DNA from 2 places in the Kitasatospora sp. NPDC101235 genome. Region 2 is predicted to be linked to the other one. Evidence: riboswitches for the same ligand, from Rfam matches in the RefSeq annotation. Region 2 holds a riboswitch; the other holds the start of a gene.

Region 1 (4,696 bases), on a different contig from region 2:
CCCTCGTCCAGCAGGGCTATGTCCGCCAGGACACCGCGCGCCGCTACACCCTGGGCCCCCGGCTGATCCGCCTCGGCGAGACGGCCGGCCGACTGCTCGGCAGCTGGGCCCGCCCGTACCTGGCCGAACTCATGGAGGCCACCGGCGAGACCGCCAACCTGGCGGTGCTGGAGGGCGGCGAGGTGGTGTACGTCGGCCAGGTCCAGTCGCGCCGCTCGATGCGGATGTTCACCGAGGTCGGCCGACGAGTGCAGCCGCACTGCACCGGCGTCGGCAAGGCGCTGCTCGCCCAGCTGCCCGAGGACGAGGCCCGCGCCGTCCTCGGCCCCAACCCGCTGCCCGCGCACACCGAGTACACGGTCACCGACCCGCAGGAGCTGATGCGCCAGCTCGTCGAGGCGCGCTCGCGCGGCTACGTGGTCGACGACCAGGAGCAGGAGATCGGCGTCCGCTGCATCGCGCTCGCCGTCCCGGGCGCGCCGACGCCCACGGCACTCTCGGTCTCCGGCCCGGAGGCTCGCATCCGGGCCCTGGAGGAGCAGGCCGGGGCCGCCTCGCTGGTCCCGGTGATGCACCGGATCGCGACCCGGCTGGGGCAGGTCCTCGCCCCCTGACGTCCCGTCAACCCCCGTTGTCGACCCATCCGGTCGGGGCGGAACGCCGCTTCATCCGTTCGGGCGGACGACGGGCGGGTTGCCCCCGGGCTCCGGCGACGGCTCCGCCACCCTGGTGCCGACGCCGCCCGCGACGGCGCGGGCGGCCGGGACGCGAAGGCAGGGTGAGCGGGGATGGAGCAGCAGCACCGGGACGTTCGGGGCGGTGAGGTACCGGGTGGCCACGTACCGGGCGGTGGTGTGCGGGGCGGTGGCGCACGACCTGCCGCGAGAGGCCGGGGGTCCGGCGGGGCCGGACTGGTCGCGGCCCTGGCGGCGGGGTACGCGGTGACGGTGCTGGCCACCGACCCGTCCTGGGCGCTGCGGCGGCCCGAGCCCCGGCCCGCGGTGGAGGTCGTCGCGACGGGCGCGTCCACGGTGTCCACCCTGCCCGCCCCGGCGACGCCCGAGGCCTCCACCCTGCCGGCCCCGGCGAGGCCCGGAGCAGCGACGGACGCGGGATCCGAAGCCTCCACACTGCCCGCGCCGGCCGCAGCTCGGCCGTCCGCCTCCGACCTGGAGGTGGTCCGGACCGCCCCGGACCCGGCCACCCCCGGCGGCACCACCACCGTCCGCGCCTTCGTCGGCAACGCGGGCCCGGACACCACCGCCTCCCCGTTCACAGTCGTGGTCACCCTGCCGGAGGGCGTCAGCCCCGAGGGGCCGTACTTCCCTTCCGACTGCCAGGTGCTGGGCCACGGCCGCACCGTGCGGTGCGTGTTCAAGCCCGGACTGCGGGAGGGACGCAGCGCGACCGCCCTCATCCCGGTCCGGCTCAACCCGGGGCTGCCGGTGGGCAGGCTGAGCGGCGGCTCGGTCGTGGTGCGCAGCGCGGACGACCGGAACGAGGGCAACAACCGGCAGCCGTTCGACATCACGGTGGTCGGGACGACTGCCGGCTCCTGAGTCGCGCGGTCCCGCCGGTGGGGCCGACCCGGCCTGCGGGAGCGTCCTGCCGGTGGCCCGTTCCTACCGGTAGACGCGGACGTAGTCGGCGGCGAAGGTGATCGGGGCGGTCCCCTGCGGCGCGGGGTGGTACTGCCCCGCGCACACCGAGAGGTTGAGGTTCAGGTAAGCCGACCAGTTGGCACCGACGCCCTTGCCGTCCGAGAAGACCTTGACGCCGTTGACGTACCAGTCCACCGAGTTGGCGCCGTAGTGGGTGCCGATGGTCACCCACTGGTCCTTCGCGATGGCGCTCGCGTCGGTGTAGTACCTCGCGTTGCCCGGGTTGACGTGGTTGGTCAGCTCCAGCAGGTTCGGGTTGTCGGGGTGGTACTCGAAGGAGTCGACCTCGCCGTTGCCGTTCTTCCAGGTCCACAGGGCCGGCCAGGCGCCGCTGCCGGCGGGCAGCTTGACCCGGGTCTCGGCGTAGTCGCCGGTCTTGACCCGGAAGCCCTCGCTGGAGCCCTCGGTGGTCAGGAACCCGGTGTTCCAGGACTGCTTGCCGTTCTCCAGGGCCGGCCCGCCGGGCGTGGCGGTGAAGGTGGCGACCCCGTTGGCGACGCTGACGTTGTTCCTGTTCAGCCAGTCGAGTTTGTTGTCGCCCGGGTTGTGGTCGCCGTACCTGTACGCGGTGCTCTTGTCGCCGACCCAGCGCCGGCCCCAGCTGATCGCGCCGTTGAACTCGTCCGACCAGGTCAGCGACTTGCCGGCGACCGGGGAGGACGGCGGCGGGGTGCTCGGGGTCGGGGTGGTGCTCGGCGCCGGGACCGACGTGGTCGACGTGGTCGCGGTGGTCGAGGTCGGCTCGCCGGTCGGGGTCGGCTTGGTGGTCGAGGTCGACGTCGGGGTCGAGGTCGGCTCGGCGGTCGGCGTCGGGGTCGGGGTCGGCTTGGTGGTCGACGTCGGGGTCGAGGTCGGCTCGGCGCTCGGCGTCGGGGTCGGGGTCGGGGTCGGGGTGGACGTCCCGGCGGCGGAGACGACCAGCTGCTGCGAGGGCAGGTTGTGCCAGGCGCCGCCGAGCTCCTGCCAGAAGCCGAACCGGGTGTACGTCCCGGCGGGCAGGGCGCGCGCACCGCTGGTGAACTCGACCCCGCTCGGGCAGATCTGCACGTTGGAGGCGTTGCCGGGGTAGTCGAGGTTGTTGCCGCGCGCGTCGCGCACGCCCACACCGACCGTCTTCGCGGTGAAGCAGGCCACGGAGTGCAGGCCGAGCGAGGCGGTGGTGGCCCTGCCCGCGACCATGGTGGCGGGGCCGAGCCGGTCCTGGGTGACGGCCGACGCGGTGACGGCCTGGGCACCGGTGACCGCCGACAGACCGAGCAGCCCGGCGCCGCTGATGGCGAACGCCCCGGCGGCGGCGAGGGCGGCGTTGCGTCCGCGGTGGGACGGACGGGCGTGGCGCGGTCCGCGGCGGCGGGCGGACGCGGGCGCCGGCCGGTGCGTCGAGCTGGCAGGCTTGGGCATGGGACGACCTCTGCGACGCCTGCGAGGTGAGCTGTCGGGTTCGGGCTGAGGTCGCCCGGCCGCCTGCGGAGCGGCTTCACCCCTAGCCGCGGCCCGAACGCTCTGGCGTACGGGCCGGGCGCTGACCTTGGTTCCCCCGCTCCCGTCCTCTGTGGTGCTCGGCGACCCGCCGGCGGGTGGACAGGATTCGGCGTCCCGGCGGCGGGGTCCGCGAGGGCGGACGACCGTTGCAGGCTAGGTGGGTCGTGCACGAGCGGACAACTCGGACGGGCAGGTTGTCGCGCAGCTCACAGTGGTGTCGATCAACGACGCTGCGTGGCAGTCGAGTTGATCAATTTCCGGGAGCGGGAGGGCCAAGGCGGGCCAGGCGGACGGGCGGACAGCCGCGGACGGCTCGGGTCAGGTCAGCTCAGCCAGGCGTTGACCTGGCTCGCGGCGTCCGGCGCCCAGGCGACGGTGTGTGGGGGTACGTCCCATGGCCGGACGGCAGGACCGGCGCGCGCTCCTGCCCATGTGCCGGTCGCACATCCGGGCGGCTGTGTGGTGCCGGACCGTACCGTGGCGAGTGCCTGACCGAGTGCGCCCGGTCGGATAAATTGGAAGCCTGACATCTTCCGCCGTGCACAAGAGCGGCGAGCCCGACCGGATGCTCGCCACGACCGAACAGGAACGAGGACCCGCCCCACCATGACCGCGCCCCTGCCCGCCTTCGCCGGCCGTACCTACCTCTTCCGGGCCGACAACGGCGCGGCCTTCCGCAACACCTACTCGGCCGACGGCACTCGGCTGCGCTGGGAGGGCCTCGGCGAGTCCGCGGGCCAGTGGGAGGACGTGCGGCTGCACGTCGCCGAGGTCGCGCCGGAGATCTACTTCGTCAGCTGGACGGAGCAGAGCGGGATCACCGTCAGCCACGTGATGGACCTCGGCAAGCTGACGGTGCGGGCCTTCTGGACCTTCGAGGGCGAGGGCGGCCGGGTCGGCGAGCTGCACACCGGGACGCTGGAGCGGGTGGCCTGAGCGGCGGGACCGCTGCGCGGGAGCCGTACGGCTCGTGAACGACCGAACCCCCGGGGCCGTGGCCCCGGGGGTTCGGTCTTCTCCCCAGCCTGTTCGGATGGTCCGGGCGGTCCAGGCGCCGGGCGGTCCGGGCGGCCCCGGGTGCCGTTCCCCGTCAGACGGTCTGGTTCGGCACCTTGAGGTGCTGGGACAGCCACTCCAGTGAGGAGGGCAGCAGGGCGCTCCAGGTCTCGAAGTTGTGGCCGCCGTTCTCCAGCATGCTGTACGAGACCTTCATCGGGCTCTGCACCGCGTCGACGAAGGCCTCGGTCTCCTGCCGGTAGTTGCCGTCGCCCTTCTTGGTGCCGGCCAGCAGTACGGACACCTTCGGCTGCGGCAGGTTCTTCAGCCGCCACAGCAGGTTGGCCTCGTCGCGGCGCTGCTTGCTGCCGCCGAACAGGTCGCCCGTGGTCGGGTCGTCGGCGGCTTCGTAGTAGGCGGAGAGGGCGACGGCGGTCGGGAAGACGTCCGGGTGGCGCATGGCCAGCTTGAGCGCGCAGTAGCCACCGGTCGAGTTGCCCATGAAGGCCCAGGCCTGCGGGTCGCTGGAGACCCGGAAGCTGGCCTGGATCGCCGAG
Region 2 (4,696 bases):
GGATCGCCTCGGAGCCGTCGAGGCCGTACTCCCGCAGGACGGCGATGATCACCCCGACGAGCCGGGCGGCCGCGCGGGCCAGGTCGTCGTCGGGCTGCGGGGCCTGGGGGAGGGCGTTGTAGCGGTGCGGGTGCTCGGTGGCGTACGCGTGGTAGGCGCGCAGGACGGCGGCGACGGCGTCGTCCCCGCTGCGCCCGACGGCCGCCTCGGCCAGCCGGTCGGCCAGGTCCCCGGTGACCCGGACGGCGATCAGCCGCCGCAGTTCGGCGAGGCCGCCGCTGACGTGCTTGTACAGCGAGGGAGTGGCGACCCCGGCCCGGGCGGCGACGGAGGCCAGGGTGAGGGCCTCGGCGCCCTGCTCGTCGATGAGGGCGAGGGCGTGGTCGACGACCTGGTCGGGGGTCAGTCCTACGCGGGGCATGGGTTCGGGCTCTCCGTACGGGTGGAGTCGGGCGGGACGGGCGGGACGGGCGGGACGGGCGGGTCGGGGCGGGCGGGGCTCAGCCGAGCTCGGCGAGGAACGGCAGCAGGGCGTCCGCGGTGGCCGCGGGGTTGTCGGCCATCGGGTAGTGCCCGGACCCCTCGATCATCGCCTTCCGCGCGCCGAGTGCGGCGGCCTGCCGGTCGGCCACGAGCTCCGGCTTCGGGAAGTCGGGGTCCTTGCTGCCCATGACCACCAGCGCCGGGCACCGCACCGCGGCCGTCCAGCCGACCGGTGCCGAGTCGCCGTGGACGTACCCGCGGGTGGCGGTCTTCCGTCCCGGGGTGCGCAGCGCGGCGACCAGTCCGTCCACGTACGCGTCGAAGTCGGCGGGCTTGGCGCCGGGGAAGGCCATCCGGCGCAGGTAGAAGCCCCAGGAGGCCGGCCAGTGGACGAGGGCGGCGCCCATCAGGCCCATGACGCCGCGCATCAGGGCGCCCTGCGGCGGGTTCTCGACGAAGGCGTCGAGGAGGACGATCCCGGCGACCCGCTCGGGCGCGTCCCCGGCGGCCTTGACGACGGTCGCGCCGGTGTACGAGTTCCCGGCGAGGACGGCGCGGTCGATGCCGAGGTGGTCGAGCAGGGCGAGCACGTCGCCGGCGATGGCGGCCGGGCTGTAGTCGTCCCAGGTGACGGAGGATTCGCCGAAGCCCCGCAGGTCCATGGTGACGACCCGGTGGCCGGCGGCGACGAGCAGCGGGCGCAGGTGCCGGTACGCGGCCCGGCTGTCGAGCATGCCCGGGAGCAGGACGACGGGGGTGCCGTCGCCCTGCCGGGTGTCGTCGAAGGCGATCCGGCCGCCGGGAGCGGTCAGGTACCGGGTGCTCGGGGTGATGGTGCCGTTCATGGGTGGTCCCCTTCGGGCCGTCGGTGCGGGGCATCGGCTGTGCTGCCGATAGCCATAAAGCTAAGGCTAATAGCCTTAGCCGTCAAGCGACCGTCGGCGACGGGCCGCGGTGGCGGGCCGGGAGAAGGGGAAGGGGCCGGTCAGGCCCCCTCGACCTTGAACGGGTCGTGCTCGCTGAGCAGCTTCTCCAGTCGGGCCTGGTCGACCCGGGTGATCATCTCGCTGGACTCCTGCCGGTCCCGGATCACCTTCGCCAGCGTGAACGCGGAGGTGACGGTGTAGAGGAGGCCGACCCCGAGGAAGGCCCGGGTCCATCCGCCGACCGGCAGGTAGACGATTCCGGCGACGAGGGCGATGCCCGACAGGGAGAAGGAGAGGACGGCCTGGACGAAGTACGCGGCCGTGGTGCGGGCCTGCATCGGTGCGCTCATGGCGTCAGGATGCGGCGGCCCCGCCGGGCCGCACATGAGTAGGGGTACTCAGGTGAGGCCGTGCATGAGGGGCCGTTCGTTGACGTCCGATCACCTTCCACCGAGCTGCTCCAAACGGATGGCTTGGAATCGGAGCGTCCTAGGATTAACGTTTGATAACGCAGCACGGTTGTCAACGCCGTACCCAGACGGCACCGTGCGCCGTCGCCTAATCCCGCCGACCGGCCTCCGGGCAGGTCAGGGAGCCGGGGAACCACGTTCCTTGGGGTGAATCGGCGGGGCTCCGGCCCGGCCGTAGGAGACCTTCCTGCTCCGAACCCGTCAGCTAACCCGGTAGGCGCGAAGGAAGGAAAGGAGCGCGCCTCCCGTGGCGTCGACGCACACCCCGGCACACCCGGCCGGCTTCGCAGCCGGTACCCAGCTCCTCGACCACCCCGGCGCGGACGGCCCTGAGGACTTCGGTCCCGAGGCCTTCGGCGCAGAGGCCGAGACCAACCGCCACCGGATGCCGCGTCAGACCCGCGGAGCCTCCCCGCTGCTCGGCGTCACCGCCGTCGCCGCCACCCTGGGCGCCACCGGCTTCGCCTCGGCGACCCCGGCCGCCGCCCCCGCCGTCGAGGCCCCGGACGAGACCCCGGTCGCCCTCTCCGCCGACCCTGGCCTCGCGCTCGCCGCCCGCATCCAGCACCAGGCCGACAGCCAGCGCACCGCCGCCGAGGAGACCGCCCGGCTCCAGGCCGCGCAGGAGGCGGAGGCCAAGGCCGCCGCCAAGGAGGTCGAGGCCAAGCGCGCCGCCGAGGAGGCCGAGCGGGCCAAGGCCGCCGCCCTCACCCTCCCGGTGAACGACTACCGGCTCTCCGCCCACTACGGCCAGAGCGCCCGCTACTGGGCCAACCTGCACACCGGCCTGGACTTCGCCGCCGACACCGGCACCCCGGTCTACGCGCTCGGCCAGGGCACCATCACCTCGGCCGGCTGGGCCGGCTCGTACGGCTACCGGATCGTCGAGACCCTGCCCGACGGCACCGAGATCTGGTACTGCCACCTCTCCTCGATCACCAAGGGCTCCGGCAAGGTCGCCTCCGGCCAGCAGATCGGCAAGGTCGGCGCGACCGGCAACGTCACCGGCCCGCACCTGCACATGGAGGTCCGCCCCGGCGGCGGCGCCCCGGTCGACCCGGAGCCCTGGCTCCAGCAGCGCGGCCTCAACCCCTGACGCACCCGCACGAAGCCCCCGGCCCGGAGCACCCGCTCCGGGCCGGGGGCTTTGCGCGGCGTCTCACTCCTCGACGGGCAGCTGCGCCAGGTACGCCTCGATCTCCTCCGGGCCCGGCTCCGGCGCCAGCTCCGGGAACTCCGTCACCAGCAGCCGCGGCAGCCCCGGCACCGTCCACCCGCCGAACAGGTCGAGCGCCGCGTCGACCGCCGCCTCCTCGAACTGCCCGAAGTCCCCGGCCAGTTCGTCCGGCATCGGCCGCCCCTGCGCGGTCAGCTCGGCCAGGTTGCGGTAGCTGCGCCGCATCAGGCCCTGCTCCAGCAGCCGCCGCGCGCCGTCCGTGGCCATGCCGACCGACAGCACCCGGCCCGGGCCCCAGCCCTGCTCGTCCGGCTCGTCCAGCCAGCCGGCCGGCACCAGCGCCTCGTACGCGGCCAGCCGCTCCTCCTGCGCCAGCTCCCCGAAGCCGGCCAGCCAGTCCCGCACCGCCGCCCCGTCCGTGACGTCCACCCCGTGCGCGTGCAGCAGCAGCGCGTACAGCCGGGGCCAGGTCACCAGGTCGGCGCGGCGCAGCAGCCCGGCCGCGACCTCGCCCTGCCACTCGGCCTCCGCGTGCAGCCGCTCCTGGCGCTTGGCGTTGAGCCGCCGGGCCGCCCGTTGGTGGTCGATCAGCAGCCGGACGGCGTCGCCGTAGGCGAGCGGGTCCTCCTCGGGTGCCGGTTGGACGTACAGGTGGAGCCGCTCGTACAGCAGGTGCTCCACCGCGTCGGAGGTCAGTTCGGGCCAGCCGTCGTGCATCCTGCCCTCGCCCAGCTCCAGCAGCGCCAGCACCGCGCGCAGCGGCCCCTCGGCCACCGGCGCGCGGCCCTGCTCGGCCGCCCAGGCGAGCAGGTCGGCGGCCTTGGTGCGCGGGGCGAGCCGCAGGTCTTCGTCGTTCATAGTCCGAACGGTAGCCGCCGGGCGGGGATAGGGTCGGCAGCCATGGTCCCCGTACGACTCACCGGCCCGCGACTGGCCGTCCGCGAGTACCACCACACCGAGGGCGACGTGGACGCGCTGCACGCGCTGTTCGGCGACCCGGAGGTCACCCGCCACCTGCCCTTCGGGCCGAGCGGCCGGGAGGCCTGCGCCGACCAGGTCGAGCTCTACCTGGAGGAGGCGATGGCCGAGGAGCGGGACACCTACCGGCTCGCCGTCACCAGGCTCGCCGACGCCGAGGAGCCGCAGGACGCGACGCCGGTCGGGCAGGCCTCGCTCACCCTCGACGGGCACCGGGCCGCCCACCTCGGGTGCGTGCTGGCCCGCGAGTTCTGGGGCCGCGGCTACGCGGGCGAGGTCGTCGGCCTGCTCTGCGGCCTCGCCTTCGACGTCCTGGACCTGCACCGGCTGGCCGCCCGGGTCGCGGTGGCCAACGAGGCCTCCGTCAAGGTGCTCACCGGGCGGGGGTTCCGGCTGGAGGGGCGACTGCGGCACGACGGGTTCAAGGACGGCGTCTGGTCCGACTCGTTCCTCTACTCGCTGCTCGCCGACGAGTGGCCGGGCCCGGGCGCCCGCAGGCCGGGCCCGGACCGCTGAACGCCGCGGACGGGCCGGGGGGCGGCCGCCCGGACGCAGGGCGGACCGAACGAGGGGATCGCGGCGGAGGGGGGTTAACCCCACCCCGGATCCGCCAGGCCTCCGGATCACGCCTGGCCTGCGCGTCCGTCAGACTGGACACCGTC

Evidence for each region. Region 2 has a riboswitch for cyclic di-AMP ahead of ACIRRH_RS25765 (M23 family metallopeptidase). Riboswitches for the same ligand answer to the same signal wherever they lie in the genome.
Region 1: linked by a shared signal. The riboswitch ahead of ACIRRH_RS19940 (hypothetical protein) and the one ahead of ACIRRH_RS25765 (M23 family metallopeptidase) in region 2 are both predicted to bind cyclic di-AMP.

Annotation. Positions count from the first base shown of each region.
Region 1 is NZ_JBIWNZ010000011.1:105,130-109,825, forward strand. It holds gene ACIRRH_RS19925 (IclR family transcriptional regulator) at 1-614, shown strand, start outside; gene ACIRRH_RS19930 (hypothetical protein) at 666-839, opposite strand; gene ACIRRH_RS19935 (hypothetical protein) at 942-1,559, shown strand; gene ACIRRH_RS19940 (hypothetical protein) at 1,623-3,062, opposite strand; cyclic di-AMP (ydaO/yuaA leader) riboswitch at 3,071-3,226, opposite strand; gene ACIRRH_RS19945 (MoaF-related domain-containing protein) at 3,750-4,079, shown strand; gene ACIRRH_RS19950 (alpha/beta hydrolase) at 4,234-4,696, opposite strand, start outside.
Region 2 is NZ_JBIWNZ010000016.1:175,109-179,804, forward strand. It holds gene ACIRRH_RS25750 (TetR/AcrR family transcriptional regulator) at 1-421, opposite strand, end outside; gene ACIRRH_RS25755 (alpha/beta fold hydrolase) at 501-1,328, opposite strand; gene ACIRRH_RS25760 (YiaA/YiaB family inner membrane protein) at 1,469-1,759, opposite strand; cyclic di-AMP (ydaO/yuaA leader) riboswitch at 1,955-2,113, shown strand; gene ACIRRH_RS25765 (M23 family metallopeptidase) at 2,127-2,975, shown strand; gene ACIRRH_RS25770 (hypothetical protein) at 3,039-3,914, opposite strand; gene ACIRRH_RS25775 (GNAT family N-acetyltransferase) at 3,957-4,550, shown strand.